3 regions of the Faecalibacterium sp. Marseille-Q3530 genome follow, and region 1 is predicted to be linked to each of the others. Evidence: predicted binding sites of a transcription regulator. Region 1 holds the regulator's gene; each other region holds the start of a gene.
What was found. The regulator HrcA, encoded in region 1, represses chaperone genes, less so after heat shock. The targets are predictions, from matches to a motif close to TGTTAGCACTCNNNNNNNNNGAGTGCTAACA.
Positions count from the first base shown of each region.

Region 2: a site for HrcA is predicted at 4,246-4,276, ahead of clpB (ATP-dependent chaperone ClpB). Genes of this name have one in related genera too.
Region 3: a site for HrcA is predicted at 2,631-2,661, ahead of htpG (molecular chaperone HtpG). Genes of this name have one in related genera too.

Region 1 is NZ_JAFREH010000003.1:122,807-132,952, forward strand. It holds gene dnaK (molecular chaperone DnaK) at 1-1,233, opposite strand, end outside; gene J3350_RS04855 (nucleotide exchange factor GrpE) at 1,332-1,952, opposite strand; gene hrcA (heat-inducible transcriptional repressor HrcA) at 1,949-3,022, opposite strand; gene J3350_RS04865 (stage V sporulation T C-terminal domain-containing protein) at 3,208-3,750, opposite strand; gene J3350_RS04870 (diguanylate cyclase domain-containing protein) at 3,836-5,266, opposite strand; gene J3350_RS04875 (aminoacetone oxidase family FAD-binding enzyme) at 5,585-6,853, shown strand; gene J3350_RS04880 (sodium:alanine symporter family protein) at 6,913-8,418, opposite strand; gene J3350_RS04885 (hypothetical protein) at 8,797-9,714, shown strand; gene J3350_RS04890 (PLP-dependent aminotransferase family protein) at 9,621-10,146, opposite strand, start outside.
Region 2 is NZ_JAFREH010000006.1:61,171-71,316, forward strand. It holds gene J3350_RS06880 (HlyC/CorC family transporter) at 42-1,358, opposite strand; gene clpB (ATP-dependent chaperone ClpB) at 1,569-4,181, opposite strand; gene J3350_RS06890 (phosphoribosylaminoimidazolesuccinocarboxamide synthase) at 4,410-5,279, opposite strand; gene J3350_RS06895 (6-phospho-beta-glucosidase) at 5,619-7,052, shown strand; gene J3350_RS06900 (glycerophosphodiester phosphodiesterase) at 7,033-8,004, shown strand; gene J3350_RS06905 (MarR family winged helix-turn-helix transcriptional regulator) at 8,196-8,675, shown strand; gene J3350_RS06910 (ABC transporter ATP-binding protein) at 8,810-10,146, shown strand, end outside.
Region 3 is NZ_JAFREH010000010.1:48,129-58,274, reverse strand. It holds gene J3350_RS09450 (ABC transporter ATP-binding protein/permease) at 1-450, shown strand, start outside; gene J3350_RS09445 (HD domain-containing protein) at 601-1,128, opposite strand; gene J3350_RS09440 (hypothetical protein) at 1,162-1,596, opposite strand; gene J3350_RS09435 (alpha/beta hydrolase) at 1,721-2,506, opposite strand; gene htpG (molecular chaperone HtpG) at 2,719-4,647, shown strand; gene J3350_RS09425 (5-bromo-4-chloroindolyl phosphate hydrolysis family protein) at 4,747-5,862, shown strand; gene J3350_RS09420 (galactokinase family protein) at 6,162-7,448, shown strand; gene galT (UDP-glucose--hexose-1-phosphate uridylyltransferase) at 7,445-8,944, shown strand; gene J3350_RS09410 (copper homeostasis protein CutC) at 9,036-9,803, shown strand; gene J3350_RS09405 (U32 family peptidase) at 9,859-10,146, opposite strand, start outside.

The DNA of each region.
Region 1 (10,146 bases):
AACGTTGATCTCGACCGAGGGCTGGTTATCAGCAGCGGTGGAGAAGACCTGGCTCTTGTGGGTGGGGATGGTGGTGTTGCGCTCGATGATCTTGGTGCAGACGCCGCCCAGGGTCTCAATGCCCAGGCTCAGCGGGGTGACATCCAGCAGCAGCAGACCCTTGACGTCGCCCTGCAGGACGCCGCCCTGAATGGCTGCACCGACTGCCACGCACTCGTCGGGGTTGATGCCCTTGAAGGGCTCGCAGTTCAGTTCCTTCTTCACGGCGTCGTAGACGGCGGGGATACGGGTCGAACCACCGACCATCAGGACCTTCTTCAGGTCAGAAGCGCGCAGGCCTGCATCCTGCAGAGCCTTGCGGACAGGGGTCATGGTGCGGTCGACCAGATCTGCGGTCAGCTCGTTGAACTTTGCGCGGGTCAGGGTCATATCCAGATGCTTGGGGCCGGTCGCATCGGCGGTGATGGAGGGCAGGGTGATCTGGGGGCTCATTGCGCTGGACAGCTCGATCTTTGCCTTCTCAGCAGCTTCCTTCAGGCGCTGAGCAGCCATCTTGTCCTTGCGCAGGTCGATGCCGTTCTCGGTCTGGAAGGCGTCTGCCATCCAGTCGATGATGCGCTGGTCGAAGTCATCGCCGCCCAGGTGGGTATCGCCGTTGGTGGCCAGAACTTCGGTGACGCCGTCGCCCATCTCGATGATGGAGACATCGAAGGTGCCGCCGCCCAGGTCGTAGACCATGATCTTCTGGTCGTCTTCCTTATCGATGCCGTAGGCCAGAGAAGCAGCGGTCGGCTCGTTGATGATACGCTTGACATTCAGGCCGGCAATGGTGCCTGCGTCCTTGGTGGCCTGACGCTGGCTGTCGTTGAAGTATGCGGGGACGGTGATGACTGCCTCGGTGACAGGCTCACCCAGATAAGCCTCGGCGTCTGCCTTCAGCTTCTGCAGGATCATAGCGCTGACCTGCTGGGGGGTGTACTCCTTGCCGTTCAGGGTGACCTTGTGGTCGGTGCCCATCTGGCGCTTGATGGAAGAAACGGTGTTCTCCGGGTTGGTGATGGCCTGACGCTTTGCGACCTGGCCGACCAGACGGTCGCCGGTCTTGGTGAAGCCGACAACGGACGGGGTGGTGCGGGCACCCTCAGAGTTTGCGATGACGACGGGTTCGCCGCCCTCCATAACAGCCACACAGCTGTTGGTGGTGCCAAGGTCGATACCAATGATCTTACTCATAATGAAAGCTCCTCTCAAATCAGAACGTATTTGTTTATATGATGCTCAAAGTGGATAAGCGGATGTTTATTTGAAAACCCTTGCGGGTCTTTGCGAAGTTACTCGGCCACCACAACGGTCGCATGGCGGACGATCTTGTCGCCCAGCTTGTAGCCCTTCTGGTAGACGGTGACCACCGTGCCGCTCTCCTGGCCCTCTTCGGCGGGGACCTGCTGCACGGCGTTCATGAAATTGGGGTCGAACGGCTTGCCCAGGGATTCGATCTCCTCCACATGGAGGATATCCAGTGCCTTGGCCGCTTTGTCCAGCGTCATGGTCACACCCTTTTTGTAATTCTCGTCGGTGGTGGGGGCGTTGGCCGCCATCTCCAGCGTATCAAGGATGGGGATGATCTGGTTGACCGCAAAGGAGATGCCATCGTTGAACTTCTGGTCAGCTTCGCGGGCGGTGCGCTTGCGGTAGTTGTCGTACTCGGCAGCCATCCGCAGCAACTTTTCTTTGGTCTGGGCCGCTTCCTGCTCGGCTGCTTCCAGCTTTGCCTTTGCAGCTTCCAGGTCGCGGTTTTTCTTGAACCAGCCGTCCTTCTTCGCATCCTTGGGTTCCGCTGTCTCGGATGCGGGTGCAGCCTGTTCAGCGGCTGCTTCGGGTGCGGCCTGCTCAGCGGTCTTTGGCTCTGCGGCGGGTTCCGCCTGCGGGGTCTTCTTGGTTTCTTCGCTCATTCCAGGTCCTCCTTATAGATCACAGTCCGCCGGGGTGCGGCTGCCTGCGGGGTATCTTTTCGTTTGCCGCTCATGCCTTCGCCGAGCTGGTCGGCAAAGGTGTGGAGCAGAGGCATCAGCTTTGGGAAGGGCATCCGGGTCGGCCCGATGAGTGCCACCGAGCCCCACAGCCCACCGCCGACCAGATAACGGTCGCTGACGATACACAGGCCGGGGATCTGCGGCTCAATGTCCTCGCCCAGCAGGATGCTCTCGCTCTGCTCTGTGGGCGGGGCGATGAGCCGGGCGGCCGCTTCCTCATCGCTCAGCAGGCTGAGGATGGAACCGACCTTGCCTTCCAGCTGGGGCCAGTCGAGCAGGTACTGCTCGCCGCCCAGATAGACATGCGGTTTGGTGGAATCCTGCAGGATGGCCGCTGCCGCCGACACCACCGGCACCAGCTCCGGGCTGATCTGGCCGCACAGCTCTGCAAGGAGCCGGGGCGAAAGATCCATGGGAGCCACGAATGTCAGGTTCCGGTTGAGCAGGGCGGCCAGCGCCGCAGCATCCTCACGCGAGAGGCCGGTGCGCACCCGCGCCACGCGGGTCCGGACGTAGCCGGCCGTGGTCACCGCCAGCACTGCCGCCGCGCTGCGGCCCACCTGCACCACCTCATAATGGGCGATGCAGAGGTCCTCGGCACAGGGGGTGCTGATGGCTGCGGTGCAGCCGCTGATCTGGGCCAGCGCCCGTGCGGCACCCTGGGCGAGCTTTTCAGGCTCGTGGTCCAGGCTGGCGAACACGGCGTCCACCCGTGCGCGGGTCACGCGGTCCAGCGGCTGGTCATCCGTCAGCAGATTGTCCAGATAATAACGGTAGCCCTTGGCACTGGGCACACGGCCCGCGCTGGTGTGGGGCTGCTCCAGCAGACCCAGCTTGGTCAGCGCCGCCATCTCGTTGCGCAGCGTCGCACTGGAAACTGCCATGTCAAAGTAGTTCGCCAGCACACTGCTGCCCACAGGCTCCCCTTCGAGACCATACAGCGCCACGATCGCCTGCAAGACTCGCTGCTTGCGTGCATCCATCGTCATAGCGCCTGCCTCCTTCGTTTGCTTTTTGTTCTTTAGCACTCTGTCTTCCTGAGTGCTAAGACCATTATATCCAATTTTTCCGCGCTGTCAATAGGTTCGCAGAAAAGTTTTGAAAGATTCACAAATTGGTCATAAGAAAATGGCCCACGCCGAGGCGCAGGCCGTTTGTTTCTATTATAAGGTATTCACTCTTCCATCTGCTTTGCCAGAAACGCCGCCGCCACAGCTGCGGCCTTCTCCTGCGCGGCATCCGGCTGTGCCGCCCGGTCCTCGGTCAGAAAGCCCACGGCACCGGTCACATCCCCCGCCGCGATGATGGGGCAGACGCAGAGCAGAGCGCGCTGCGCCCCTTCGCAGGGCAGGAGGGCCTTTTCCGGGTCGCCGCTGCTGGCGTAGAGCTTCCGGCTGTCCATCAGCTTTTCCAGCGGCTGGCTGACGCTGCGGTCCACAAGGTCCCGCCGCCCGGCACCGGACGCCGCCAGGATGCGGTCCCGGTCACAGACGAAGGCCGTCAGTGCGAAGCTCTTGCTCAGCGCATCCACATACTGCGTCGTCACGCTGCTCAGCTCCCCCACCGGCGAATACTTCTTGAAGATGACCTCGCCGTCGCCGGTCGTGAAGATCTCCAGCGGGTCTCCCCGGCGGATGCGCTGGGTGCGGCGGATCTCCTTGGGGATGACGACCCTCCCCAGCTCATCAATGCGGCGGACGATCCCGGTTGCTTTCATAACACATTCTCCCTTTCTCGGTTCCACGTTTCCTTGGTTCCCAGATTTCGTTTCCTGTGGTTATTTTGTGGTAGAGAAAGGAGAATTATTCAAGCGCGAAGCTCTGCCTGCGGGAGCTTCCCTGTTTTTGCTTGTCCTCATACATCCGGTGGTCTGCCAGGATGCGGATGTCGCGGACGACGGCCCGGTCGGCCGGGTAGCAGGCCGAACCGCAGCTGGTGCCAATGCAGATGGTCCGGCCGTCCAGCACATAGGGCTGCCGGATGACCGATTTGATGGTCTCGATCCGCTGGGCGCACCCGTCTGCATCGACTTCGCCGTTCACGATCAGGGCAAACTCATCGCCGCCGATGCGGAACGCAAAGTCGCTGCTCCGCACACAGCTCCGCAGCCGGTCGGCCACGGCCCGGAGCAGCTGGTCGCCCACATCGTGGCCGTAGGTGTCGTTGACCGGCTTGAACCGGTCCAGATCCAGATAGAACAGAGCAAAGGGCTGGCGCGCCTCTTCCTTCTGCTTCAGGGTGCTGTTGAAGCACCGCTCGTTGAACAGGCCGGTCAGGCCGTCGGTGTTGGCCAGCCCCTCCAGTTTCCGGCGTTCCAGCGCTTCGCTGCGGAGGGCGTTTTCTTTTTCTTCCATTTCCAGTGCCGCATCCAGCTTGACCGACCGCACCATCGCCACGGCCACGCTGCCCATCAAAAAAAGCAGCAGCAGGATGGTGACCTTCTGGATCTTCCGCATCCCGGCATCGACGACATCGCGCTCCACGATGCCCACGATGGTCAGGTCCTGAAAGCCCACCGGCTGATAGACCAGATAATAGCCCTTGCCGCCGTACCGATACCCAGTGCTGCCGCTGCCGCCGCTGCGCACGTTCTCCCGCATGGCGGCAAAGCCGTCGGCATCGACCTTGGCATTTTTCTCCAGATAATCGAACAGGTTCGTCATCCGGGATTCGATCTCACTCTTCGGCTCCTCGGACAGCATCACGCTGCCGTCCGGGTAGATGATGTAGCAGTCGCTCTGACCGTTGTAGGCATGGCCGCCGATCATCTCTTCCAGCGTTGCATTGTTGTAGCTGACGGCAATGCAGGTATAGGTCACACCAGAGACCTCGACCGGCCGGATGGGCACGGTGAACACGACCCGGCGCTCACCCGTGCCTATGACATAGCTGCTCACGCTGGACCGGCCGGTCGCATACGTCGCCGCAAACGCGCCCCACAGTTCCTGCGCCTCTCCGCTCTCTCCGGTGGCTTTCAGATACTGGCTGGACTCGTTGAACAGGTACAGCTCACTGTACCGCCAGGTCGTTTTTTCGCGGTTGAAGTGGCGCAGACTGGCCCGGATGGCCGTTTCGTCTGCCTCCTCCTGCAAGCTGTTGCCCCACTCGCTCAGCACGTTCCAGTTGCGCTGCGCGAACATGGTAAACGTCTTGTTCACCTGCTCGTAGGTCTCCAGCAGGTTTTGGGTGCTCTCCCGATAGAACTGGCGCTGCACATATACCAGATAGCCCACAATGTTGAAAAGGCACACCACCACCAGGAGCGTAAGCGCAGCGGCTCGCCGTCTGCTTCTCTCTATCCTATAATCCCATGACATATTCATCGTACCCCCGATTTTTTTCGAGAGAAGTTAAAATTTCTTAGCCGCATCTTTGCTGCATCGCTTCAAATCTACCAGATTCTTCCTCTTCTGTCAATGCTCTTCCATAGTTTTTCCCGTTTGAACTCTGGCCGTTTTTTCCGGTTTATGCTATACTGGGTCTGTTCTTCAGGCCCTGCGCCGCGCGGGAGGGTTCCGGCGGCTTTTTCTCTTTTCAGAAAGGATCGTTTCATGCAACAGATCGTGATCTTAGGCGGCGGTGCAGCCGGGATGGCGGCGGCGCTGGCCGCAGCACAGGCGGCCCCCGCCGGGGCAGTGCGCGTCACCGTGCTGGACCGCAACCCCCGCTGCGGCAAAAAGCTGCTGGCCACCGGCAACGGCCGGTGCAACCTCAGCAACACCGGCATCGCGCCGGCGTGCTATTTCACCGCAGACCCAAAGGCGCTGGCCCCGCTGCTGAACGCCGTGAACACCGCCGCGCCGCTGGAATGGTTCCGGGCGCTGGGGCTTTACACCCGCACCGACGAAGCCGGGCGGGTCTACCCGTATTCCAATCAGGCGGCGGACGTCCTCGCCCTGCTGGAGGGCCACATGGCCCGGCTGGGGGTGGAGGTGCGCACCGGCTGCACCGTCAACACCCTGAGCCAGAACCGGAACGGCTACGCTGTCCTCTTCGACAGTGCCGAGCGCAGCAACGAAACGCTCCATGCCGATGCCGTCATCTGCGCCATGGGCGGCAATGCAGGCCCGCAGTTCGGCACCGATGGCTTTGGCACCCGCTTTGCCGCCCAGTGCGGCGGAAAGCTGGAATCGCTCTACCCCTGCCTGACCGCCTTGCAGACGGCCCGGCCCAACAAAGCGCTGGCCGGCATCCGGGTCAAGGCCCGCGCCGCGCTGCTCGACCTGGACCGCCACACCCTGCTGGCCGAAGAGACGGGTGAGGTGCAGTTCACCGACTACGGCCTGTCCGGCATCTGCATCATGCAACTGTCCGGCCTGCTGGCCCCCCGGCGCGGCCCGAAGCGCCCCGCTGTGGAGCTGGACCTCTTCCCCGCGCTGGACGAGGCCGCGCTGACGGCTCTGTTCTCCGGGCGGGTGCCCCTGCTGCCGGGCCGGACGCCCGCTGATTTCTGGACGGGGCTGCTCAACCCCAAACTGGGCCGCGCCCTCTGGGCAGCGGCCCGCCTGCCGGACACACCGCTGGACACCCTGCCCGATGCCGCCTGGCAGGTGCTGGCCAACACGGCCAAGCACTGGCTCTTCGAAGACCTGACCCCCTGCGGCTGGAAACAGGCCCAGACCACCGGCGGCGGCCTGAGCCTGACCGAGCTGGAGCCCAGCTTCCAGTTCAAGGGCTGTCCGGGGCTGTACTTCGTGGGCGAAACGCTGGACTGCGCCGGGACGTGCGGCGGCTTCAACCTGCACTGGGCCTTCGGCAGCGGCATCACTGCCGGGCGGGACGCCGTGCGCACCCTGCGCCGCCCGCACAAAAAGAGATGACAAGACCCGGCCCTCTCCTGCACATCTGCCGGAGAGGGCCGGGTCTTTTTGCGTTCTTTTTATTCGTTTGCGGCTTTGTCCAGCGTGGCTTCCTCCGCTTCTTCCTCCTTCTGGTACTCCGCAAAGGCCGACCACATGGGTTCGACCCGCTTGCCGTGGAACTTGCGGTCCACATAGTTCCGGGTGATGGCCGCGACCGTTCCCGACAGGCTCAGCACACCGATCAGGTTCGGCAGCATCATCAGGCCGTTGAAGGTATCGGACAGGTCCCACGCGAGGTCGAGCTTCATCGTCGCACCCACCAGCACCATGGCCACGAAGACCACCTGATAGCCCATGCTGGCCTTGGTGCCGAACAGATATTCAAAGGCTTTGGTGCCGTAGTGGCTCCAGCCCAGCACCGTGGAATAGGCGAACAGCAGAATGGATACCGCGATGAACTTGGGGCCAAAACTGCCGAACACGGTGGAGAAGGCTTCGCCCACCAGCGCAGAGCCCTGCACCTCGGTGAGCATCCGGCCGGTGTTCAGGTCCACGAAGCCGGACGTCAGGATGACCAGCGCCGTCAGGGTGCAGACCACGATGGTATCGGCAAAGACCTCAAAAATGCCCCACATGCCCTGCTGCACCGGCTCCTTGACGTTGGAGGACGCGTGCACCATGACCGACGAGCCGAGGCCCGCCTCGTTGGAGAATGCGCCGCGCTTGAAGCCCCAGGTGATGGCGCGGGACACACCGTAGCCCAGCACACCGCCGCCCGCCGCCTGCATGGCGAAAGCGCCTTTGAAGATGGCCGCGAATGCAGCCGGGATCGCCGTGACATGGGTCAGCACGACCGTCAGCGCACCCAGGATGTAGAACAGCGCCATCAGCGGAACGACCTTTTCCGTCACGGCCGCCACACGCTTCAAGCCGCCCAGGATGACCAGCGCGGACAGCACCGCCAGCAGGATGCCGGTGAGGAGATTCGGCACCTGGAAGGCCGCATTCATGTTGCCCGCAATGGAGTTGATCTGGCTCATGTTGCCAATGCCAAAGGAGGCCAGCACACAGAAGCAGGCGAACAGCACCGCCAGCACCCGGCCCAGCTTTTTGCAGCCCTTCTTGCTGCCCAGACCGTCGGCCAGGTAGTACATCGCGCCGCCGGACCACTCGCCGTCGGCGTTCTTGCGGCGGTAAAAGATGCCCAGAACGTTTTCCGAGTAGTTGGTCATCATGCCCAGGATGGCCATGGCCCACATCCAGAAGATGGCACCCGGCCCGCCGCTGAGGATGGCCGTTGCTACGCCCACGATGTTGCCGGTGCCGATGGTCGCCGCCAGCGCGGTGCACAGGCTCTGGAACTGGCTGATGGCCTTATCGTTCTTTTCGGTATGGGCCGTGATGTCCCGGTCGGTGAAGATGGCACCGATGGTGTTCCGCAGCCAGTACCGGAAATGCCCGAACTGGAAAAAACCGGTGCGCACCGACATCACAAAGCCGGTGCCGAACAGCAGTGCCAGCCCCACCGGCCCCCAGACGATGCCGTTGACAACTCCATTCACGCTCGTAATGGTCTCTAACATGATCGTTCCCCCTCTGCAAAACAAAAAGCGGACAGAACGCCAAAGGCTCTGCCCGCAAAACGCAGCTTCCCGCACAGGGGTCTCCTGCTGCTGACAGACACACCCCTTTGTGCGCAACAGACGGCGGCTCCGCCGTCTCCCCTCATTCTGTTCCCGTGTGATGCACAGTTCCGCTTGTCTGTGCGTGATAGAAGAACTGTATCATAGTTCCCCGCCGCTGGCAAGCTTTTTGTTTCAATTTATTCTGAGGTTTCATCTTTGATGCAAAGTGGATGAATTTTATTTTCGTATGACTTTTCCGCACAGCCCGCGTTTTTTGTATAATCCGCAGGCGGCGGGGCCATCCTTTCCGTAACACCGGCAAAGGAGGCGTCAGGAATGCACAAAGGCGGATGGAAGCCGTTCTGGGCCGCACTGGGGGCGGCGCTTCTGGTGCTGCTGCCGCTGGTGGGCGGCACCGTCCTGCTCACCCGGCAGATGCTGCGCCAGCAATGGCTGATGCAGACTGCCGAGCCACAGCGGGGCGTACCCATCGACCTGCCCAAAGCCGACGACCGGATGACACTGCTGCTCTGCACCGCCGGGGAGCAGCCCGGCTTCGTGCTGTTCTACCTGAACGCGCCCCAGAACGCCGCCCATCTGCTGGCCGTGCCGGGGCAGCTGACGGTGCCGTTCGGCGGCGGCGAAGCCTCGCTGGCCCAGTGCTATGCAGCAGCCGGCCCGGCGCGGTGCCGTCAAGCCCTGCTGGAAACGCTGGCCCTGCCGGAGGATACCCTGTATCTGGCCCTCTCGCCCGCCGTGCTCGAAACGCTGGCAGCGCGGTATGGGGCCGTGCGGGTCAGCCTTTCGGGCGCACTGACCGCCGAGGAGCTGGACGCCCTCGGCCAGAGTTCCAGCGTCCAGACCTTCCGCGCACGGGAAGCATCGGATCTTCTGACCGGGCTGGACGCCGACGGCCTTTTACCGCCCAGCCGCCGGGCCGCAGCCCGCGCCGCCGTGTGGGACGCCTTTTTCCGCCAGAACTTCGAGCTGCTGCCCTCCACCCTGCCGGAGGCCCTGCGCAGCCAGAGTTCCGCCCTGCTGACCGACTTTGCAGCCCAGGACTACACCCTGCTTGGCGACATCCTCGAATTTCTCGTGAACCGCGCGGCGGTGTTCCAGTCGGACGCCCTGCCCGGCGCGTGGGACCGCAAGGCGGGCACTTACACCGTCACCGAGGCGTCCCGCGCAGCGGTGCAGACCTTCCTCAACGTCTCCCCCACCGAGGGGCAGGCGTCGTCCGCCAGCGAGCCGTAGCCCAGCACCAGTGTGCCCGCAAGGCCGCGGGCGCTGCCGGTCAGGTCGTAGTCGCTCAACAGGCTCAGCCGGACGCCCTCGGCCTCGGCAGCGGCCCGGAGTGCCGCATCCGGCGGGGCATCCCGGAGCGCCGCCAGCAGATGCAGACCGGTGTGCAGGCCGGAAAAACGAAGTTCTCCCGGCGCGAAGGCTGCATTCAGCGCCCGGACCAGCGCATCCCGCCGGGCCTTGTAGGCCACCCGCTCCCGCGCCAGATGCCGGGTGAAATATCCCTCGTTGATGAACCGGGCCAGCGTCTGCTGCTCGAACCGGCTGACCGGGCTGGAATAGAGCCGGTACGCTGCCCGCCACGCCGGGAGCAGCTGGATTGGGAGCACCATATAGGCGATGCGGATGCTGGGGGCCAGACTGCGGGAGCAGGTGGAAAGGTAG
Region 2 (10,146 bases), on a different contig from region 1:
TGCAATTTCATGCAAGGCCGGGGGTCTTTTCTGCGGATGCGTCAGCGGTTCTCCCGCGCGGAAAGCCGGGGAAATCGTTTTTCCTTTTCGTCGTCCTTTTCCTCGGCGTCCACAGGCTCTGCGGGCGTGAGGCGGACCTCGGTGACGCGGCGGCGGGCCGTGCGGGTCACGACGCCGTCGTACTCGCCGAGGGTGAAGTGGTCGCCCACCTTGGGCAGATGGCAGGTCTTTTCCTGCACGAGGCCGTTCACGGTGTTGGAGTCGATGTCCTCATCTTCGGGCAGCTCCAGCGTCTCGAACAGGTCATCCACGCTGGCGGAACCGGCCACCAGCCAGCTGCCGTCCGACTGCTTGCGGAAGTCCTCCGTCTCCTCGTCGTGCTCATCCCAGATCTCACCCACCAGCTCTTCGAGGATATCTTCCAGCGTGATGATACCCTCGGTGCCGCCGTATTCATCCACGACGACCGCCATGTGGTGATGCTGCTCCCGCAGGATGCGCAGCAGCTGCGAGATCTGCGTGGAACCGGTGGTATACAGAGTAGGGGCCACCAGATCGTCGATCTTGGTCTCCTTTTTCAGGCGGGCAATGTAGAAGTCCTTTTCATGGACGACACCGATGATGTTGTCGATGGTGCCATGATAGACCGGCAGGCGGGAGTAACCGGACTCCGCAAAGGTCTGCGCCAGTTCCTCCAGCGGGATATCATCCGCCACCGCCACCACATCCACACGGGGGGTCAGGATCTCTTCCACCTCCACGTCATCGAACTCGATGGCGCTGCGGATCAGCTCACTCTCGCGGTCGGTCAGCTCACCGTCGTTCTCAGCCTCGCTGACCATGGTCATCAGCTCACCCTCGGTGATGGTGTCGCTCTCGCTGCTGTGAACAAAATGGTTCAGCAGCCGTTTCCACTGGCTGAACAGCCATGTCAGCGGGGTAAACACCACCATCAGCAGGCTGAGCACCGGCGCAACTGCGGTGGCTACCGTTTCCGGCATCTCCTTGGCCAGGCTCTTGGGGCTCACCTCGCCGAAGATCAGCACCACGATGGTCAACACGATGGTGGAGACCGTAGCGCCCCGCTCTGCACCCAGCATCTGGGTGAAAATGATGGTGCCGATCGAGGCTGCGGCAATGTTTACGATGTTGTTGCCCACCAGAATGGTGGACAGGAGCTTATCGTATTTTTCGGCCATTGCCAGCACACGGGCGGCCGTGCGGTCGCCATCGTCGGCCCGGCTTTTCAGGCGGATCTGATTCAGGGAAGAAAATGCGGTCTCGGATGCGGAGAAAAAGGCGGAGAACGCCACCAATACTACCAGCGCTACCCAAAGCGTCATACTGCCATCGTCCATAATAAAGGAAAATCACACTCCTATGTTGTCGTGAACCTCTCAGGCATTGCTTCGCAATGCCTGAGAAGTTCTGAATATTAAAAAATGCTTTTCACCGTTGCTCTCGACGATGAAAAGCACTTTGTTCAACGTTTATCATATCATATTCTGCACCCCCGCGCAAGTGTTACTGCTCACACGAAGGTACAGAACTGGTAAAATCAACGTGATTTATCGCAGGATCAGGGCGCTGCCGTCGTAATCCACCGTCAAAGTGGCACCCTCGGCGTAGTCGCCCCGGATGATGGCCTTGGCGATGAGGGTCTCGACCCGGCTCTGGATGAACCGCTTGATGGGCCGTGCACCATAGACGCTGTCGTAGGCAGAGTCGATGATGAAGTCCTTGGCGGCGGTGGTCACATCCAGTTTCAGATGCTTGCCCTCGTCCATGCGGCGGCGCAGATCATTGAGCTGCAGGTCCACGATGCTGCGCATCTCATCTTTGGTCAGGCTCTTGTAGTAGACGATCTCGTCCAGACGGTTCAGGAACTCCGGACGGAACTTCGACTTGAGCAGCGCGTCGATCTGCTGGCGGGCCTCCGGGCTCAGCTCGTTGGAACCGCTGGCGCGGGCACGCTCCAGATCGTTCAGGATGATGTCGCTGCCCAGGTTGGACGTCAGGATGATGACGGTGTTCTTGAAGTCCACGGTGCGGCCCTGGCTGTCGGTGATGCGGCCATCGTCCAGCACCTGAAGCAGGATGTTGAAGACGTCCGGATGGGCCTTTTCCACCTCATCGAACAGCACGACGCTGTAGGGCTTGCGGCGGACGGCCTCGGTCAGCTGACCGCCCTCTTCGTAACCGACGTATCCCGGAGGCGCGCCGATCAGGCGGCTGACGCTGAATTTCTCCATATACTCCGTCATGTCGATACGGACCATGTTCCGCTCATCGTCGAACAATGCCTGTGCCAGCGCCTTGGCCAGCTCGGTCTTGCCGACGCCGGTGGGGCCGAGGAAGAGGAAGCTGCCGATGGGGCGGTTCGGGTTGGCGATGCCGGCGCGGCTGCGCAGGATGGCTTCGCTGACCTTGGTGACAGCCTCATCCTGGCCGATGACCCGCTTATGGAGCACATCGTCCAGATGCAGCAGCTTCTCGCGCTCGCCTTCCACCAGCTTCTCGACCGGGATGCCAGTCCAGCGGGCCACGATGCGGGCGATCTCCTCGTCGGTCACGCGGTCGCGCAGGAGACTGTCCTCCTTCTTCTCGTTGGCCAGCTTCTCTTCGGCTTCCAGCTGTTTCTGCAATTCGGGCAGTCTGCCATACTTCAGCTCTGCTGCCTTGTTCAGGTCATACTCGCGCTGCGCCTTCTCGATGGCGGCATTGGTCTGCTCGATCTGCTCGCGCAGGGTCTGCACCTTGCCGATGGCGTTCTTCTCGTTCTCCCACTTTGCCTTCATGCTGCGGAATTTATCCTGCAATTCGGCCAGTTCTTTTTCCAGGTCGCGCAGACGGCTCTGGCTGAGCGCATCGGTCTCCTTTTTCAGGCTGACCTGCTCGATCTGCAGCTGGGTGATGCGGTGGGCCAGATCATCCATCTCGCTGGGCATACTGTCCATCTCGGTCTTGATCATGGCGCAGGCTTCATCCACCAGGTCGATGGCCTTATCCGGCAGGAACCGATCGGTGATATAGCGGTCGGACAGGGTGGCGGCGGCGATCAGGGCGTTGTCGCTGATCTTGACGCCGTGGAAGACTTCGTACCGTTCCTTCAGGCCGCGCAGGATGGAGATAGTGTCCTCAACGGTCGGTTCGTCCACTTGCACCGGCTGGAACCGGCGTTCCAGCGCGGGGTCCTTCTCGATATACTGGCGGTACTCGTCCAGCGTCGTCGCACCGATGCAGTGCAGCTCACCGCGGGCCAGCATGGGTTTGAGCAGGTTGCCCGCATCCATGGCACCGTCGGTCTTGCCTGCACCGACGATGGTGTGCAGCTCATCAATGAAGAGGATGATCTTGCCCTCGCTCTTCTTCACCTCGTTCAGAACGCTCTTCAGGCGCTCCTCGAACTCGCCGCGGTACTTTGCACCGGCCACCAGCGCGCCCATGTCCAGGCTGAACACGGTGCGGTCTTTCAGGTTTTCGGGCACATCGCCGCGCACGATCCGTTCGGCCAGACCCTCAGCGATGGCCGTCTTGCCGACGCCCGGCTCACCGATCAGGCAGGGGTTGTTCTTCGTCTTACGGGACAGGATGCGGATGACGTTGCGGATCTCCTGATCCCGCCCGATAACGGGGTCCAGCTTCTGCTTGCGGGCCAGGTCTACCAGATCCTGACCGTATTTTTGCAGGGCATTGTAGGTGTCCTCCGGGTTGTCATTGGTCACGCGCTGGTTGCCGCGCACAGCCGTCAGCTGCTGTAAGAAGGCATCCTTCCGGATGTTGAACGCGCGGAACAGGTCTGCGGTGTTCTGGGTCTGCTCGTCCAGCAGACCGAGGAACACATGCTCGACACTGACGTATTCGTCCTTCATCGCCTTGGCCTCGCGGGCAGCGGCGCTCAGGACCTTATCGGTGGCCTGCGAGATATAGACCTTGTCAGGGTCACGGCCGGAGCCGGACACACGGGGCAGCGCCGAGAGCTTTTCGGCCACTGCGGCGGCAAAGCTGCCGGGGTCTACGTTCAGCTTCTGGAGCAGCTGCGGGATAAGCCCCTGCTCCTGCGATGCCAGTGCGTGCAGCAGGTGTTCCGGCTCCAGTGCATTGTGCTGGTACTCCACGGCCAGCTGCTGAGCAGCCTGCAGCGCTTCCAGTGTCTTCTGGGTATATTGATTGGTATTCATAGAATCGACCTCCATTCGTACCGGATGTTGATTTAGCAGTCGTTCATTTGATATGCTATTTTGTTTTTAGCACTCTAGCTGTTCGACTGCTAAAATTATATTCCAAACCCCCTGTGATGTCAAGAGCGCAGGCCCCTGCTCCACGGAAATTCACAAAAAGTTTGCAAATAAAAAGTGCCCTGCCGAAAAAGCAGGGCACCGTTTCCATATTCGATCGAATGTCAGCGATCAGAGCTTTTTGCCCGTCAGCATCTCATAGGCTTCGAGGTACTTCTCGATGGTCTTGTCGATGACGTCCTGGGGCAGGTCGTAGTTGCTGTCCGGGTTGGCCTTGAGCCAGTTGCGGACGAACTGCTTGTCAAAAGAGGGCTGGCCGTGGCCTGCCTCATAGCCTTCCAGCGGCCAGAAGCGGGAGGAATCGGGGGTCAGCATCTCGTCGCCCAGAACGACATTGCCGTTCTCGTCCAGACCGAACTCAAACTTGGTGTCGGCGATGATGATGCCGCGGCTCAGGGCGTATTCTGCGCACTTCTTGTACAGCGCGATGGTATAGTCCCGCAGCTTGGTAGCGTACTCTTCACCGTGGCCGGGGAACTGCTTTTCCAGCACAGTGATGCTCTGCTCGTAGGAGATGTTCTCGTCGTGGTCGCCGATCTCCGCCTTGGTGGAGGGGGTGTAGATGGGCTCCGGCAGCTTCTCAGACTCCTGCAGGCCCTCCGGCAGCTGGATGCCGCAGACCTTGCCGGTCTTCTGGTAGCTGGCCCAGCCGCTGCCGGTGATGTAGCCGCGCACGATGCACTCGATGGGCAGCATGGTCAGCTTGCGGCACTTCATGCACTTGCCCTCGAACTGGGGCTGCTGGAAGAACTCCGGCATATCCTTCGTGTCCACGCTCAGCATGTGGTTGGGCAGCACATCGCGGGTGTAGTCGAACCAGAACTTGCTCATCTGGGTCAGCACCTTGCCCTTGTTGGTCACTTTATTTTTCAGGATCACGTCGAATGCGGAAATGCGATCCGTTGCGACCATGATCAGGCTGTCGCCGTTGTCATAGATCTCGCGGACTTTTCCTTCTTTGATAGGCTGGAACTCCTTCATCGCAAAACACTCCATTTTCCTTATTTCGATGTTCTACTGTTTCCTTTGTGCGGCCGCTCCGGCCATGCGGCAGAGCGCGCACAAGGGAGCCATTCCCCTGTGCGGACAGGCCGAACGGCTTTTTCTTACGTATCCAGTCTATCATATTTTCTGTCCGTTGGGAAGAAACAGAATGGAAGGAAAATCTCCCGGTTTTTCAGATTTTCTCGTGAAAACTGCAAAAAATCACGCTCGATTTTCGTCAAAATGACGGAAATAGTCATACTTTCGTCCTTGAATGCCCTCCCGGAACATGATAAAATGAAGGCAGCAGAATTTTTAATCAGGAGGTATTTTTTCATGGGCAGATTTCCGAAAGACTTTTTATGGGGCGGTGCCACCGCCGCCAACCAGTGCGAGGGTGCCTACAACGAAGGCGGGCGCGGGCTGGCCAATGTGGATGTCGTTCCCTTTGGCGAGGACCGCTTCCCGGTGATGTTCGGCAAGCTGAAGATGCTGGAATGCGATGACCAGCACTACTATCCCTCGCACGAAGCCATCGACATGTACCACCACTTCAAGGAGGACATCGCCCTCTTCGCTGAGATGGGCTTCCGGTGCTACCGCCTGTCCATCGCGTGGACCCGCATCCTGCCCCACGGCGACGATGCAGAGCCCAACGAAGAGGGGCTGGCCTTCTACGATGCGCTGTTCGATGAGTGCCGCAAGTACGGCATCGAACCGCTGGTCACCATCTGCCACTTCGATGCGCCCATCGCGCTCATTCAGAAGTATGGCGGCTGGAAAGACCGCCGGATGGTGGATGCCTACGTCCACTACTGCGACATCATCTTCCGCCGCTATAAAGATAAGGTAAAATACTGGCTGACCTTCAACGAGATCAACATGCTGCTGCACATGCCCTTCATGGGGGCAGGCCTGCTGTTTGAGCCCGGCGAGAACGTCGAACAGGCCAAGTATCAGGCCGCTCATCACGAGCTGGTGGCCAGCGCCAAGGCCGTCCAGCTGGCGCACGAGATCATGCCCGGCTGCATGGTGGGCTGTATGCTGGCCGCAGGCGAGTTCTACCCCCGCACCTGCGCCCCGGCGGATGTGCAGGCCGCTGCCGAAGCCGACCGCGACAATTACTTCTTCATCGACGTCCAGTCCCGCGGTGCCTACCCGGTCTGGGCCAAAAAGCGGATGGAGCGGGCCGGCATCCAGCTGCGCACCGAGCCGGACGATGACCAGACCCTGCGCGAGGGCACCGTGGACTTCATCTCCTTCAGCTACTATTCCAGCCGCTGCATCACGGTGGACCCGGAGCTGTTGGAGCAGGCTGACGGCAACGCCCTCGGCGCGGCGACCCGAAACCCCTACCTCAAGGCCAGTGCGTGGGGCTGGCCCATCGACCCGGTGGGCCTGCGCATCACCATGAACGCCCTCTACGACCGCTACCAGAAGCCGCTGTTCATCGTGGAGAACGGTCTGGGCGCGGTGGACACGGTGGAGCCGGACGGTTCCATCCACGACAGCTACCGCATCGACTATCTGCGCGCCCACATCGAGCAGATGGAAAAGGCCATCAACGAGGACGGCCTGCCCCTGCTGGGCTACACCACCTGGGGCCCCATCGACCTTGTCTCCGCCTCCACCGGTGAGATGAAGAAGCGCTACGGCTTCATTTATGTAGACAAGGACAACGCCGGAAACGGCACCCTGACCCGCAGCCGGAAGGACAGCTTCTACTGGTATAAAAAGGTCATTGCGACCGATGGTGAAGACCTTGCCTGAGATCATTGCACACCGCGGGTCAACCTATCTTGCCCCCGAAAACACCCTGTCCGCCTTCCGCAACGCCATCGACCTCGGTGCCGACGGCGTTGAGATGGACGTCCAGCAGACCCGCGACCATGGCCTCATCATCCACCACGACTACCTCATCGACATCGGCACCGAGCTCTCCGCCAAGATCTACGACCTGACCGTCGGTGAACTGCGCTCCATCGACCTGACCAAATGGAACGGCGTCAGCCTCACCACCGAAAGACTGGCCACTCTGGACGAAGCGCTGGCCTGCTGCAAAGAAATGGAGGGCTGCACCGTCCAGCTGGAACTGAAGGCCCCCATCCTCCCCGACCCGGACTTCGTGCCCCATGTCGTGGACTGCATCCGCGCTTCCGGCATCGCAGACCGGCTGCTCCTCGTCTCGTTCCGCCATGACCTGCTTCAGCAGGCCAAGGCGCTGATGCCGGAACTGCGCATCGGCGTCCTGACCCTGGGCGACCTGCTCAGCATGATGCTCCCGCCGCCGGTGATCTGGCAGGACCTGGGCCTTGTCAACAGCATGGACGAGCCGCTGGACGAGGAGAACTGCCCCGCCCTGAAAAAACAGGTGGGCATGGTCTCCAGTGTTATTTCGGACAAGCTGACCCTCATCGCGGCTCTTTACCCGCAGATGTCGGTCCGGCAGATCCTCGCCACCCTGTCCGCGCAGGCAGACCCCGCCGCCTATGTCCGGACGCTGGGTTTCCCGGTGGAGCTGGTCAGCTGCGAGTACCACACCGCCTTCGCCAACCCGGAGGTGGTCAACCAGCTCCACGACGCCGGCTGCAAGGCCGCGTTCTGGACCGTCAACACCGAGGATGTCGTCCGCTCTCTGGTGCCTCTCGGCCCGGACTGCTTTGTCACCGACCGCCCCGACGTCATCCGCGAATGGATCGAAAAAGCACAGGCTGAAACGTAACGGAACCCCTCTCCGCTCTTGCCTTGCCATGCAGCTCTCCCTTTGGAAGCGCTGGCGCACGGCGAGACGGAGAGGGGTTTATTTTTTATAAACGCTCTTGACATTCCGGGATGCAAGGGTTAGAATAGTATCGTATCAAACAGTTTTATCCAAAACAATCATCCATCCAACAATTCAAAGGACGAACCATCATGTGTGACGAAATCAACTCCAGCTGCCCGCCGGTGACGCCCCCCTGGGAGCCGCCGCAGGTCATCCCGGCGCAGATGCGCCGGGTCAACAACCTGATCTTCCGCAAGATCAACCAGTTCCACCGCGAAAATGAGGTCGAGGACGTGACCCCGATGCACGAGTGGATCCTGAGCTACCTGTTCTGGCACAGGGACGAACCCGTCTACCAGCGGGACATCGAGCGGGAGTTCTCCATCACCCGCTCCACTGTGACCAACATTTTGCAGCTCATGGAGCGCAAAGGCTACATCGAGCGTCAGAGCGTACCGCAGGACGCCCGGCTCAAGCGCCTGGTGCTGACCGAAAAGGGAGCCTGCATCCACGAAAAGACCATGCAGTCCCTGCACCAGACCGACGAATTTGTGGAGAGCCTGCTCACCCCGGAGGAGAACGCCGAGCTGCTCCGCCTGCTGAACAAGCTGCGCAAGGGCCTGCAGTGACCCCGCGAATCGTACGATTTTTGAGAGTTTCATGACTTTTTCAGGAACTTTGCAAAAACGCATTGACAATTAAATTGTTTTGTATAGAATTGTTCTTTGTCAAACAAAAAAGTAAAAAACAGGAGGATTACCAGATGATCAAAAAATTAGTGTCACATCTGGGCGAGTACAAACGCGCCGCGATCCTGACACCGATCTTTTCCGCATTGGAAGCGGTCATGGACGTTCTGCTGCCCACCATCATGGCCTTTATCATCGACCAGGGCATTGAAAAGGGCGACATGAACGCCGTCATCAAATACGGTCTGCTCACCTTCCTGGTGGCCGCCATTGCGCTGCTGCTGGGTGTGCTGGCCGGCAAATTCGCCGCCGAGGCTTCCACCGGCCTTGCCGGCAACCTGCGCGACGCGATGTATGAGAACATCCAGCATTTTTCCTTCTCCAACATCGACAAATACTCCACGGCCGGTCTGGTCACCCGCATGACCACCGACGTGACCAACGTGCAGAACGCCTTCCAGATGATCGAGCGCATGTGTGTGCGCGCCCCGGTGCATCTGGTCTTCGCGCTTCTCATGGCATCCGCCATCAGCGGCACGTTGTCGCTGGTGTTCGTGGTGGCCATCGTCTTCCTGGTGGCAGTGCTGGCCTCCATCATGATCCCCACCTTCAAGATCTTTGACCGCGTGTTCAAGAACTACGACAACCTGAACGCCTCGGTGCAGGAGAACATCTCCGCCATCCGCGTGGTCAAGAGCTTCGTCCGCGAGCACTTCGAGAACGAGAAGTACACCACCGCCTGCGAGAGCCTGTACAAGCAGTTCGTCAACGCCGAGAGCCGCCTGAGCTTCAACAACCCCGCCATGCTGGTCTCCGTTTACGGCTGCAACATCGCCCTGAGCTGGTTTGGTGCCCACTACGTGCTGAACGGATTCATCACCACCGGCCAGCTGAACGCCCTGTTCGGCTATATCATGAACATCCTGATGGCCCTGATGATGCTGAGCATGGCCTTCGTCATGATCTCCATGTCCGCTTCCTCTGCCCGCCGCATCGTGGAAGTGCTGGACGAGACCACCGACCTGCCCGCCCCCAAGGCTCCGGTGGACACCGTGGCCGACGGCAGCATCGCCTTCGACCATGTCACCTTCAAGTACAAGCATGGTTCCGGCCAGCCTGTCCTGAACGACATCACCTTCACCATCCGGCCAGGCGAGACGCTGGGCATCATCGGCGGCACCGGCAGCGCAAAATCCAGCCTGGTTCAGCTCATCCCCCGCCTGTACGACCCGGAGACCGGCTCGGTCAAGGTCGGCGGCGTGGATGTCCGCGACTACAACCTCGACGTGCTCCGCCGCGAGGTCTCGATGGTGCTGCAAAAGAACGTCCTGTTCTCCGGCACCATCCTCGACAACCTGCGCTGGGGCGATGAGAACGCCAGCGAGGAAGAGTGCATCCGGGTGGCCAAGCT
Region 3 (10,146 bases), on a different contig from region 1:
GTCGTCGGCACCCTGATGACCTCCGTGACCGAGATCATCAACATGATCTCCAACATGCTGGTCGCCTTCGTCTCCATCTCGCTGGTGGTCTCGTCCATCATGATCGGCGTCATCACCTATATCAGCGTGCTTGAACGCCGCAAGGAGATCGGCATCCTGCGTGCCATCGGCGCGTCCAAGCGGAACATCTCCGAGGTGTTCAACGCCGAGACCTTCATCATCGGTCTGTGCTCCGGCGTGATGGGCGTCGTGCTGAGCGAGATCCTGCTCATCCCCGGCAACATGCTCATCCAGAAGATCTCCAACGGCACCAACGTGGTCGCCCGCCTGCCGCTGAACGCAGCCCTTGTGCTGATCGTTCTGGCCACCGTGCTGACCATCCTCGGCGGCTTCATCCCCGCCAAGGGCGCTTCCCGTTCCGACCCCGTCAAGGCCCTGCGGTCGGAATAAGTCGCTGAAAAAGAAAGACCCTCTCCGTCATTGCTTCGCAATGCCACCTCTCCCGATGGGCGAGGTCTTGTGCTGTATTTTACGGCACAAGAAAAGCTCCCCCTTTCGGGGGAGCTGGTGAACGAAGTGAGACTGAGAGGGTTTTCTATTTTACCACTCGGTGTCGTCGGCCCCATCCGCACCCACAGTGGTGGCGACTTTGGCGCGGCGGAACATGCTCTCCACCACAGCGCAATACTTATCGGCCAGGCAGACGATGATGGCTTCGCGGCAGGTGGGCACATGCCGGAAGGTCAGCGGCCACATGTGGCTCTGGATGATGTCCTGCTCCTTCTTCGTGATGTGGAAGTAGTGCTCCGCATTCACGCAGGCCGAGCCGGGGTGCGAAAAGCCGTGCATCTCAAACAGGCGGCGGATGCCATGGAAGCTGCTCGTCTTGTGCCAGTCGTACAGGTAGAAATCGTGCAGAAAGCCGCCCACCGCCAGCGCGGTCTCGTCGGCACCCAGATGGAAGCGGCGGTTGAGCCAGAAGCTGACCAGCACCACATTCTTGCAGTGCTGGTAGGTGGTCACATCGCCATGCTGGATGAACTCCCGCATCTCCTGCACTTTGGGATGTTGGTCGTACTGTTCCAGAATGGCGTAAAGCTGCTCACGTTCAGTCTGAGAAAGCTGCATTGCTTGGGGTCCCTTTCCTCTTAAAAATCAACATCAGGAGCGGAGCTGGACGGGGTTGGAATTGCCGAAGTTCTCGGCGCTGCTGGGGTTCTCGCGCTTCAGGCTCATGTCCACCAGATACTGCCGGCTGCCGTCGCCCATGGCGTCCAGCTCCGCGAGCTTGGCCTTGGCGGACTCCACATCCGGATACCACTGGATGAGGAAGAAGTTCTCTGCCTCGACGCCGTAATAGATCCACTGGCCGTCTGCCCGGAGCAGGTCGTCCAGATGGTCCACCTCTTCGCCGTCCGGCAGGCCGAGGCCCTCCTCGGCATAAAGGCTCTCCGGCTCCACCTGGAGCACCTCGATCACCTGAATGGCGCTCTGAAGATATTCATCCTGCGAGATGCTCTTGTCGGAGAGCTCCCAGCCCGTCAGGAATGCCTGCATCATCAGGTTCTTGACAGAAATTTCCGGCCGCATTGCCATAAATGTTCCCTCTTCCTTCCGGGCGGTGTGCCCGGCGTTTGTTTTCGCTGACCAGTATACGCTAAAATTTGTTGCAGGTCAACTATTTTTTCATGAATTTTTTGTAGAACTGTACAAATCCAGTTTATTCCAGATGGAAGTCGAAGGTGTCGTTCAGCCATTCCACCGCCAGCTGCACCCAATGGGCGCGGTGGGCGCTGGCGGCATCCACCTCTGCGGTGGAGATGCTGGTGCCGTGGACCCCCTTCTCGAACAGATGCGCCTCACAGGGAACATGGTTCTTCCGCAGCGCTGCAAGGAGGAGCAGGGTGTTTTCCACCGGGACGGTGGCGTCCTCCATCGTGTGCCAGACGAAGACCGGCGGTGTATCCGGCGTGATCTTTCCTTCCAGCCCAAATCTCTGGTGCTCCGCCCGGTCTTCGCTGCCCGAAAGCTGCACGAAACTGCCCCGGTGGGCATACTCCCCCGCCGTGATGACCGGGTAGGCCAGCAGCACGGCATCCGGCTTCCGGCTGCGGTCTGCCGCCTCGCCGGGGCAGTCGAGCACCGCACCGGACAGCGCCAGGTGCCCGCCCGCCGAAAAGCCGCAAACGGCGATCCGGTCCGGCAGGATGCCCCAGCGTTCTGCGTTCTGCCGCAGCAGCCCGATGGCCGCGCGGAGCTGGCGCAGCGGCTGGTGATCCCGTGCCCCCTCGCCCACGCTGTAGGTCAGCACGGCGGCGTGATACCCTGCCGCTGCAAACTGCAGCGCCACCGGGTCGGCCTCGCGGGCACTGACGTGTTCGTACCCGCCGCCGGGCACCACCAGCACCAGCGGACGGCGCAGCGCGTTCGGCATGGCCGGAGCCGGGCTGCGCAGATAAAGTTCCAGCTTCCCTCCACCGGGAAGCGCACACATTTCAAACTGCATCGAAGTCATCCTTTCCGACTTTGTCGGGACTATTATAATGGGTTTGGAGCCGGAATGCAAAGAGAACCGTAAACATTTCTGAACTTTTTATGAAACCCCTTGATTTTTGATGCGAAGCGGTGTATATTAGCACTCGAAAGTTATGAGTGCTAAGCCGTCATCCCGAACTCCGGCTTTCTGGCACCGAATCTGAACAAAAGAGGTTTTGTATTATGGCGAAGAAAGAATTTCAGGCGGAAAGCAAAAAGCTGATGGACATGATGATCAACTCCATCTACACCAACAAGGAGATCTTCCTGCGTGAGCTGATCTCCAACGCTTCGGACGCCATCGACAAGCTGTATTATAAGAGCCTGACCGACACCTCCGTCGGCATGAACAAAGGCGATTTCCGCATCCTGCTCACCCGCGACAAGGACAGCCGCACCCTGACCGTCTCCGATAACGGCATCGGCATGACCAAGGAAGAGCTGGAGTCCAACCTCGGCACCATCGCCCACTCCGGCTCGCTCGACTTCAAGAAAGAGAACAAGGACGAGAACATCGACATCATCGGCCAGTTCGGCGTCGGTTTCTACTCGGCCTTCATGGTGGCCGACAAGGTCACTGTCATCTCCAAAGCTTACGGCGCAGACCAGGCTTGGCAGTGGGAATCCAGCGGTGCGGACGGCTACGAGATGAACCCGGCCGAAAAGGACACCGTGGGCACCGACATCATCCTGCACATCAAGCCCAGCACCGACACCGACAACTACGAGAACTTCCTCGATGAATATGGCATCGCGGCCATTGTCAAGAAGTACAGCGACTATGTGCGCTATCCCATCCAGATGGAGCGCGAGAAGAGCCGCCAGAAGCCCGAACCGGACCCCAAGCCCGATGACTACAAGCCGGAGTGGGAGACCTACACCGAGCTGGAGACCCTGAACAGCATGGTGCCCATCTGGAAGAAGCAGAAGAGCGAAGTCTCCGACGAAGAGTACGCCGCCTTCTACAAGGATAAGTTCAACGACTATACCGACCCCGCCCGCGTCATCGTCAGCCGCACCGAGGGCACCGCGAACTACAACGCCCTGCTCTTTGTGCCCAGCCACCGCCCCTACGACTTCTACACCAAGGACTACGAAAAGGGTCTGGCACTCTACGCTTCCGGTGTGCTCATCATGGAAAAGTGCGGCGACCTGCTGCCCGATTACTTCAGCTTCGTCAAGGGCATTGTGGACAGCCAGGACCTGAGCCTGAACATCAGCCGTGAGATGCTGCAAAAGGACAACCAGCTCAAGCTGATCCACAACGCACTGGAAAAGAAGATCAAGAACGAGCTCCACGCCATGCTGACCAACGACCGCGAGAAGTACGAAGCTTTCTGGAAGGAGTTCGGCCGCCAGATCAAGTTCGGCGCCTACTCCGATTACGGGATGCACGGCGAGCTGCTGCGCGACCTGCTGCTGTTCTGGTCTGCCAAGGAGCAGAAGATGGTCACTTTGCAGGAGTATGTGGACAAGATGCCCGCTGAGCAGAAGTTCATCTACTTTGCAGCCGGTGACTCCACCGACCGTCTGGCCAAGCTCCCCGCCGCTGAGCTGGTGCTGGACAAGGGCTACGACGTGCTGCTGCTGACCGAGGATGTGGATGAGTTCTGCCTGCAGATCCTGCGCACCTATCCCCGCAAGGATGCCGAGGGCAAGGACGGCACCGTTGAGTTCAAGAACGTCAACAGCGGCGACCTGGGCCTTGAGACCGAGGACGAGAAGAAGGCCGCCGAGGATGCCACCGCCGAGAACAAGCCCCTGTTCGATGCCATGAAGGATGCACTGGACGGCAAGGTCAAGGAGGTCAAGGTCTCCACCCGCCTGAAGGATCACCCGGTCTGCCTCTCCGCAGACGGCCCGCTCTCCATCGAGATGGAGAAGGTCCTCTCCAAGCAGCCCGGCAGCGAGGGCGTCAAGAGCGACAAGGTGCTGGAGCTGAACATCCATCACCCCGTCTTCGCCGTGCTCAAGGCCGCACAGGAGGCCGGCGACACCGAAAAGCTCAAGAAATACAGCGACCTGCTCTATGCACAGGCACAGCTCATCGAGGGCCTGCCTGTGGATGATCCCGCCGCGTATGCCGAAGCTGTTTGCAGCCTGATGAAATAAGGCGTTTACTCCCAGATAAATTATCCCTTAACAAAAGAGCCGCGTTCCGCTATAATAAGGTGGAACACGGTTCTTTTCATTTTAGGAGGAATTTGCCCCATGGAGCCAAAACGCAGCAACCATTTCCTTGCCCATCTCCCCACCATCCTTCTGCTGGTGTTGTTCGCCATGTCGCCGTGGCTGGGCATCCTGTTCTTCATCCTGCGCGCCATCGACCGGGATGCCGAGAAAAAGGAGCAGACCAACGCCGACCCCGCCCGCGACAGCCACGCAGAGGACGCCCGCACCGCACAGAGCGCCGCCTCCGGCCAGCGCAGTGAGATGGTCTCCGACCAAGATGTCCCCACTGCGGAGCAGAAGAGCGCCAAGCAGTGGCACAAGACTCTCACCACCCTGTGCACCATCTTCGGTGCCATCTTCCTGCTGGTGGGCATCGGCGACCTGGCCGATGTCATGGAGGAGCTCTGCTGGGACCATGAGATCGACTGGGGTGAGCTGCTGACGGCGCTGGCCCAGACCATCGGCGGCGGCGCAGCCCTCTTCACCGGCCTGCGGATGGACCGCGCCCGCAAGCTGGAACGCAAGCTCGACAAGATCGTCGGCGACCGGGACAATATCGCGCTGGGCGAGTTGTTCGCGGCGGTCGGCATCGACGCAGTCCGTGGCCGCGCTGCGGTGGAACACGCCATCGACCACGGCTATTTCGGGGCCGATGCCTACATCGACTACCGCACCGACACCCTTGTCGTGCGCGGAGCCGCACCCCAGCCGCCCAAGGCCCCGCAGCCGGAGCCGGAAGCGGAAGACCTGTACGCCTCCCTTCAACAGCAGCTGCGCCGCGCCAACGATGCCATCCCCGACCCGGTGATGACGGCCAAGATCTCCCGGCTGGAAGAGCTCAGCGCCCGCATCTTTGCTCTGGCCAAGAAAGACCCGGATAAAAAGGCCCAGCTGCAAAAGTTCATGGATTACTACCTGCCCACGGCCCTCAAACTGCTGAACACCTACGCCCAGCTCTCGGCGCAGGATGTGCAGGGCGAGAACATCACCGACGCCAGGCAGAGCATCGAGCGCTCGATGGACCTGCTCATCACGGCCTTCGAAAACCAGCTGGATAAGCTGTTCCAGTCCGACGCGCTGGACGTCTCCGCCGATGTGGCCGCACTGGAAGGGATGCTGAATCTCGACGGCCTCACCGGCCCGGACTTTCACTGACCCGCCGGCAAAATCCAATCCTCCATATCGGAACTCTGGCCCTGATCGACCCGCAGCCGACCGTTCTTTGTGGGTTGTGGCCAATGCTTTTCCGGTTTGGAGGATTTTTTCAGCTCTGTTGCAGGAATTTCTGCACAAATTTTGTGCCGGATTTTCTGGCAACTTTGCATTCAGATGCAACAATAACGCATGGTCTTTTGGGCACAGATTCTTTATTATAGGAGTATCGAAAGAATCCCACGGCCCGCCGCATGGGCTGTGACGAAGTTTGCACGATTTGTTCAGAGGAGGAACTCGCCATGATGAAATCCGTTTCTGTCTGGAAGCAGGAGCTGGCAGGCGGCGCCCACACCGAGCGTCTGGCCTCGCTGTACTGCTGCGCCCCCGAACAGACCCCCGCACAGGCAGCCCGCTACGCTGCTGTGCTGGACGGGCTGGAAAAAACGTTTGGTGCCCACACCGAGGCCGGGCTGTACAGTGCCCCCGGCCGCACCGAGATCGGCGGCAACCACACCGACCACCAGCACGGCCGTGTGCTGGCTGGCAGCGTCAACATTGACATGATCGCAGCCGCCGCCCCCAACCGCCTGAACCAGCTGCGCGTCCAGAGCGAGGGCTACGACCTGTGCGTCATCGACCTGGCCGACCTGACGGCCCGCAAGGAAGAGGAAAACACCAGCGCCGCCATCCTGCGCGGCGAGTGCAAGGCCTTCCAGGAGCGCGGGGCCAGCCTCTCCGGTCTGGACGTCTACATCTCCTCCAACGTGCCCAAGGGCAGCGGCGTCTCGTCCTCTGCCGCCTTCGAGGTGCTGATCGGCGTCATCCTGAACGACTGCTTCATGACCGAAAAGGTCTCCCCCATCGCCATTGCCCAGATCGGCCAGTGGGCAGAGAACGTCTACTTCGGCAAGCCCTGCGGCCTGATGGACCAGATGGCTTCCAGCGTCGGCAACATCATCACCATCGACTTTGCCGACCCGGCCCACCCCGTGGTCGAGCCTGTACAGGTCGATTTCTCCAAGGCCGGCCTCGCGCTCTGCATCCTGGATTCCGGTGCAGACCACGCCGACCTGACCGACGAGTATGCCGCCATCCCGGCCGACTGCCGCGCCGTGGCAGCGGTCTGCGGCGGCGAAGTTTTGCGCGATGTGCCGTTCGAGACCTTCCTTTCCAAACTGCCGGAGTGCCGCAGACAATGCGGCGACCGTGCCGTTCTGCGCGCTTTCCACGTCTACGCCGACAACGACCGGGTCGCAAAGCAGGTGGACGCCCTCCGCGCGGACGACTTCGAGACCTTCCTTGCGCTGGTCACTGAGTCCGGTCTGAGCAGCTGGGAGTACCTGCAGAACGTCATCCCCGCCGGGTATAAGGAGCATCAGGAGGTGGCCGTGACCATCGCTGCCGCCAAGCACTTCCTGCACGGCGAGGGCGCAGTCCGCGTCCACGGCGGCGGCTTCGCAGGCACTGTGCAGGCTTTTGTACCGCTGACCCGGCTCGATTCCTTCAAGGCTGAGATGGAGGCCATCCTCGGCAAGGGCCGCTGCCACATCCTCTCCATCCGCCCGGAAGGAGGCGCTGTCCTGTGATCTCCACTGCCATTCAGCAGCTCGTCAACTATGGTCTGGACACCGGCCTCATCCTGCCGGACGATGCAATTTACATCCGCAACCAGCTGCTCATGACCATGCAGCTGGACAGTTTCACCGAGCCGGAGGGCGAAGTCTGCTACAAAGACCTCGAATCCATCCTGAAAACGCTGGTGGACGATGCTGTATCGCGCGGTGTGTGCGCGGACAACTCCACCGCCCGCGACCTCTTTGACACCAAACTCATGGGCGTCCTGACCCCGCGCCCCTCCATCGTCCGCGCCAACTTTGAGGAGCGGTACGAGGAGGAAGGCCCCCAGGCTGCCACCGACTGGTTCTACAAGTTCAGCCAGGACACCGACTACATCCGCCGCTACCGCATCAAGCGGGACCTGAAGTGGGTCACCAAAACGCCCTACGGCGATTTGGACATCACCATCAACCTCTCCAAGCCCGAAAAAGACCCCAAGGCCATCGCCGCCGCCAAGCTGGCCCCCCAGAGCGCCTACCCCAAATGCCAGCTCTGCGTGGAGAACGAGGGCTATGCGGGCCGGATGAACCACCCCGCCCGCGAGAATCACCGCATCATCCCGCTGACCATCAACGACAGCGCGTGGAATCTGCAATACAGCCCCTACGTCTACTACAACGAGCACTGCATCGTGTTCAACAGCCAGCACACCCCCATGAAGATCGAGCGGGCTACCTTCCGCAAGCTGCTGGACTTCGTAGCACTGTTCCCGCACTACTTCGTGGGCAGCAACGCCGACCTGCCCATCGTGGGCGGCTCCATCCTGAGCCACGACCACTTCCAGGGCGGCCACTATGAGTTCGCCATGGCCAAAGCTCCCATCGAGAGGAGCTGGACCTTCCCCGGCTATGAGGATGTCGAAGCCGGCATCGTCCACTGGCCCATGAGCTGCATCCGCCTGACCTGCGAGGACGATGGCCGTCTGGTGGACCTGGCGGACAAGATTCTGACCGCATGGCGCGGCTACACCGACGAATCCTGCTTCGTCTACGCTGAGACCGACGGTGAGCCGCACAACACCATTACCCCCATCGCCCGGATGCGGGACGGCAGATTCCAGCTGGACCTCGTGCTCCGCAACAACATCACCACGCCGGAACACCCGCTTGGCGTCTACCACCCCCACGCCAAGCTCCACCACATCAAAAAGGAGAACATCGGCCTCATCGAGGTCATGGGGCTGGCCGTGCTGCCCAGCCGCCTGAAGCAGGAGCTGTTCGATCTGGCCGATCTGCTGACCGCGCATGTGCCCACGGCCGACTACCCCGAAGCCCTGCAAAAACACGCCGCCTGGGCCGAGGAGATCCTCGCCCGGCACCCGGAGCTGAACGCTGATACGGTCCACCTCATCCTGCAGGACGAGGTCGGCCATGTCTTCGCCGAGGTCCTGACCGATGCCGGTGTCTACAAGCTGGACGAAGCAGGCCGTGCAGGCTTCGTGCGGTTCCTCGAATCCGTAAAGTGACCTGTTGTTCCTGAACAAGACCCGTCAGCAGTTTCTGTTGACGGGTCTTGTTGATGGACCATTCCGGCAGCTGTATCAAAGGAGGTTTTTCATGCCCTATACATTAGAAGTTTGTGTTGACAGCACCGCCAGTGCCCTTGCGGCCCAGCGCGGCGGGGCCGACCGGCTGGAGCTCTGCGCCGACCTCATCGTGGGCGGCACCACCCCCAGCCTTGCGCTGGTGCGGCAGGTCAAGGAGACCACCGGCCTGCCCGTCCGCGCCCTGCTCCGCCCCCGCTTCGGTGATTTCTGCTACGACCGCTGGGAGCTGGCGCAAATGAAAGAATCTGCCGCCGCACTCGTCGCTGCCGGGGCAGACGGCATCGTCACCGGTGTGCTGACCCCGGACGGTGCGCTGGATGCAGAGGCCCTGCGCCCCATCTACGAGGCCGCCCGCGAAGCCGCCGCCAAAGCGGGCCGCCCCGCTGCACTCACCCTCCACCGCGCCTTTGACGTCTGCCGCGACCCCTTCGCGGCGCTGGACACGGCCTGTGCTCTGGGGCTTTCCACCATCCTGACCAGCGGCCAGGCCGCCAGCGCCCCCGCAGGGGCACCCCTGCTCCGGCAGCTTGTGGACTGCGCCGCCGGGCGCATCGAGATTTTGGTGGGCGCAGGCGTCTCCCCGGCCAACCTCCCTGCACTGGCCAAACAGACCGGTGCGCACAGCTTCCACCTTTCCGGCAAGCAGGTGCTGGACAGCCGGATGACCTTCCGCCGGGAAGGCGTCCCCATGGGCCTGCCCGGCTTCTCCGAGTTCGAGCTGTGGCAGACGAGCGAAGAGACCATCCGGAAGGCGCGCGGCGTTCTGGATACGCTCTGACGAAAAAAAATCCCGCCAAATGGCGGGATTTTTTTTGCTGTATGGAACGGAAATCTCAGACCTTGCGCCGCAGCAGGCTCATGGGGGGCAGTTCCGGGGTGGGGATGGTGTATTTTTCCATCGCATGGGGCGTGGACTCCACCTTCTCCCCCGCCTCGTTCCGGATCCACTCCGGGTGCAGCGGGATGCTGCGGCCGTCCGGGCAGAGCACTTCCAGCGTGTCGCCCAGGCTCCACTTGCCCCGCTGCTGGCAGCTGGCGATGCCGTTCTCCCAGCTGTCCACAGTGCCCACGAACTCCCACTCGCGGATGTAGGTGGCACTGTCGGTGGCCTGCTTGGCCTG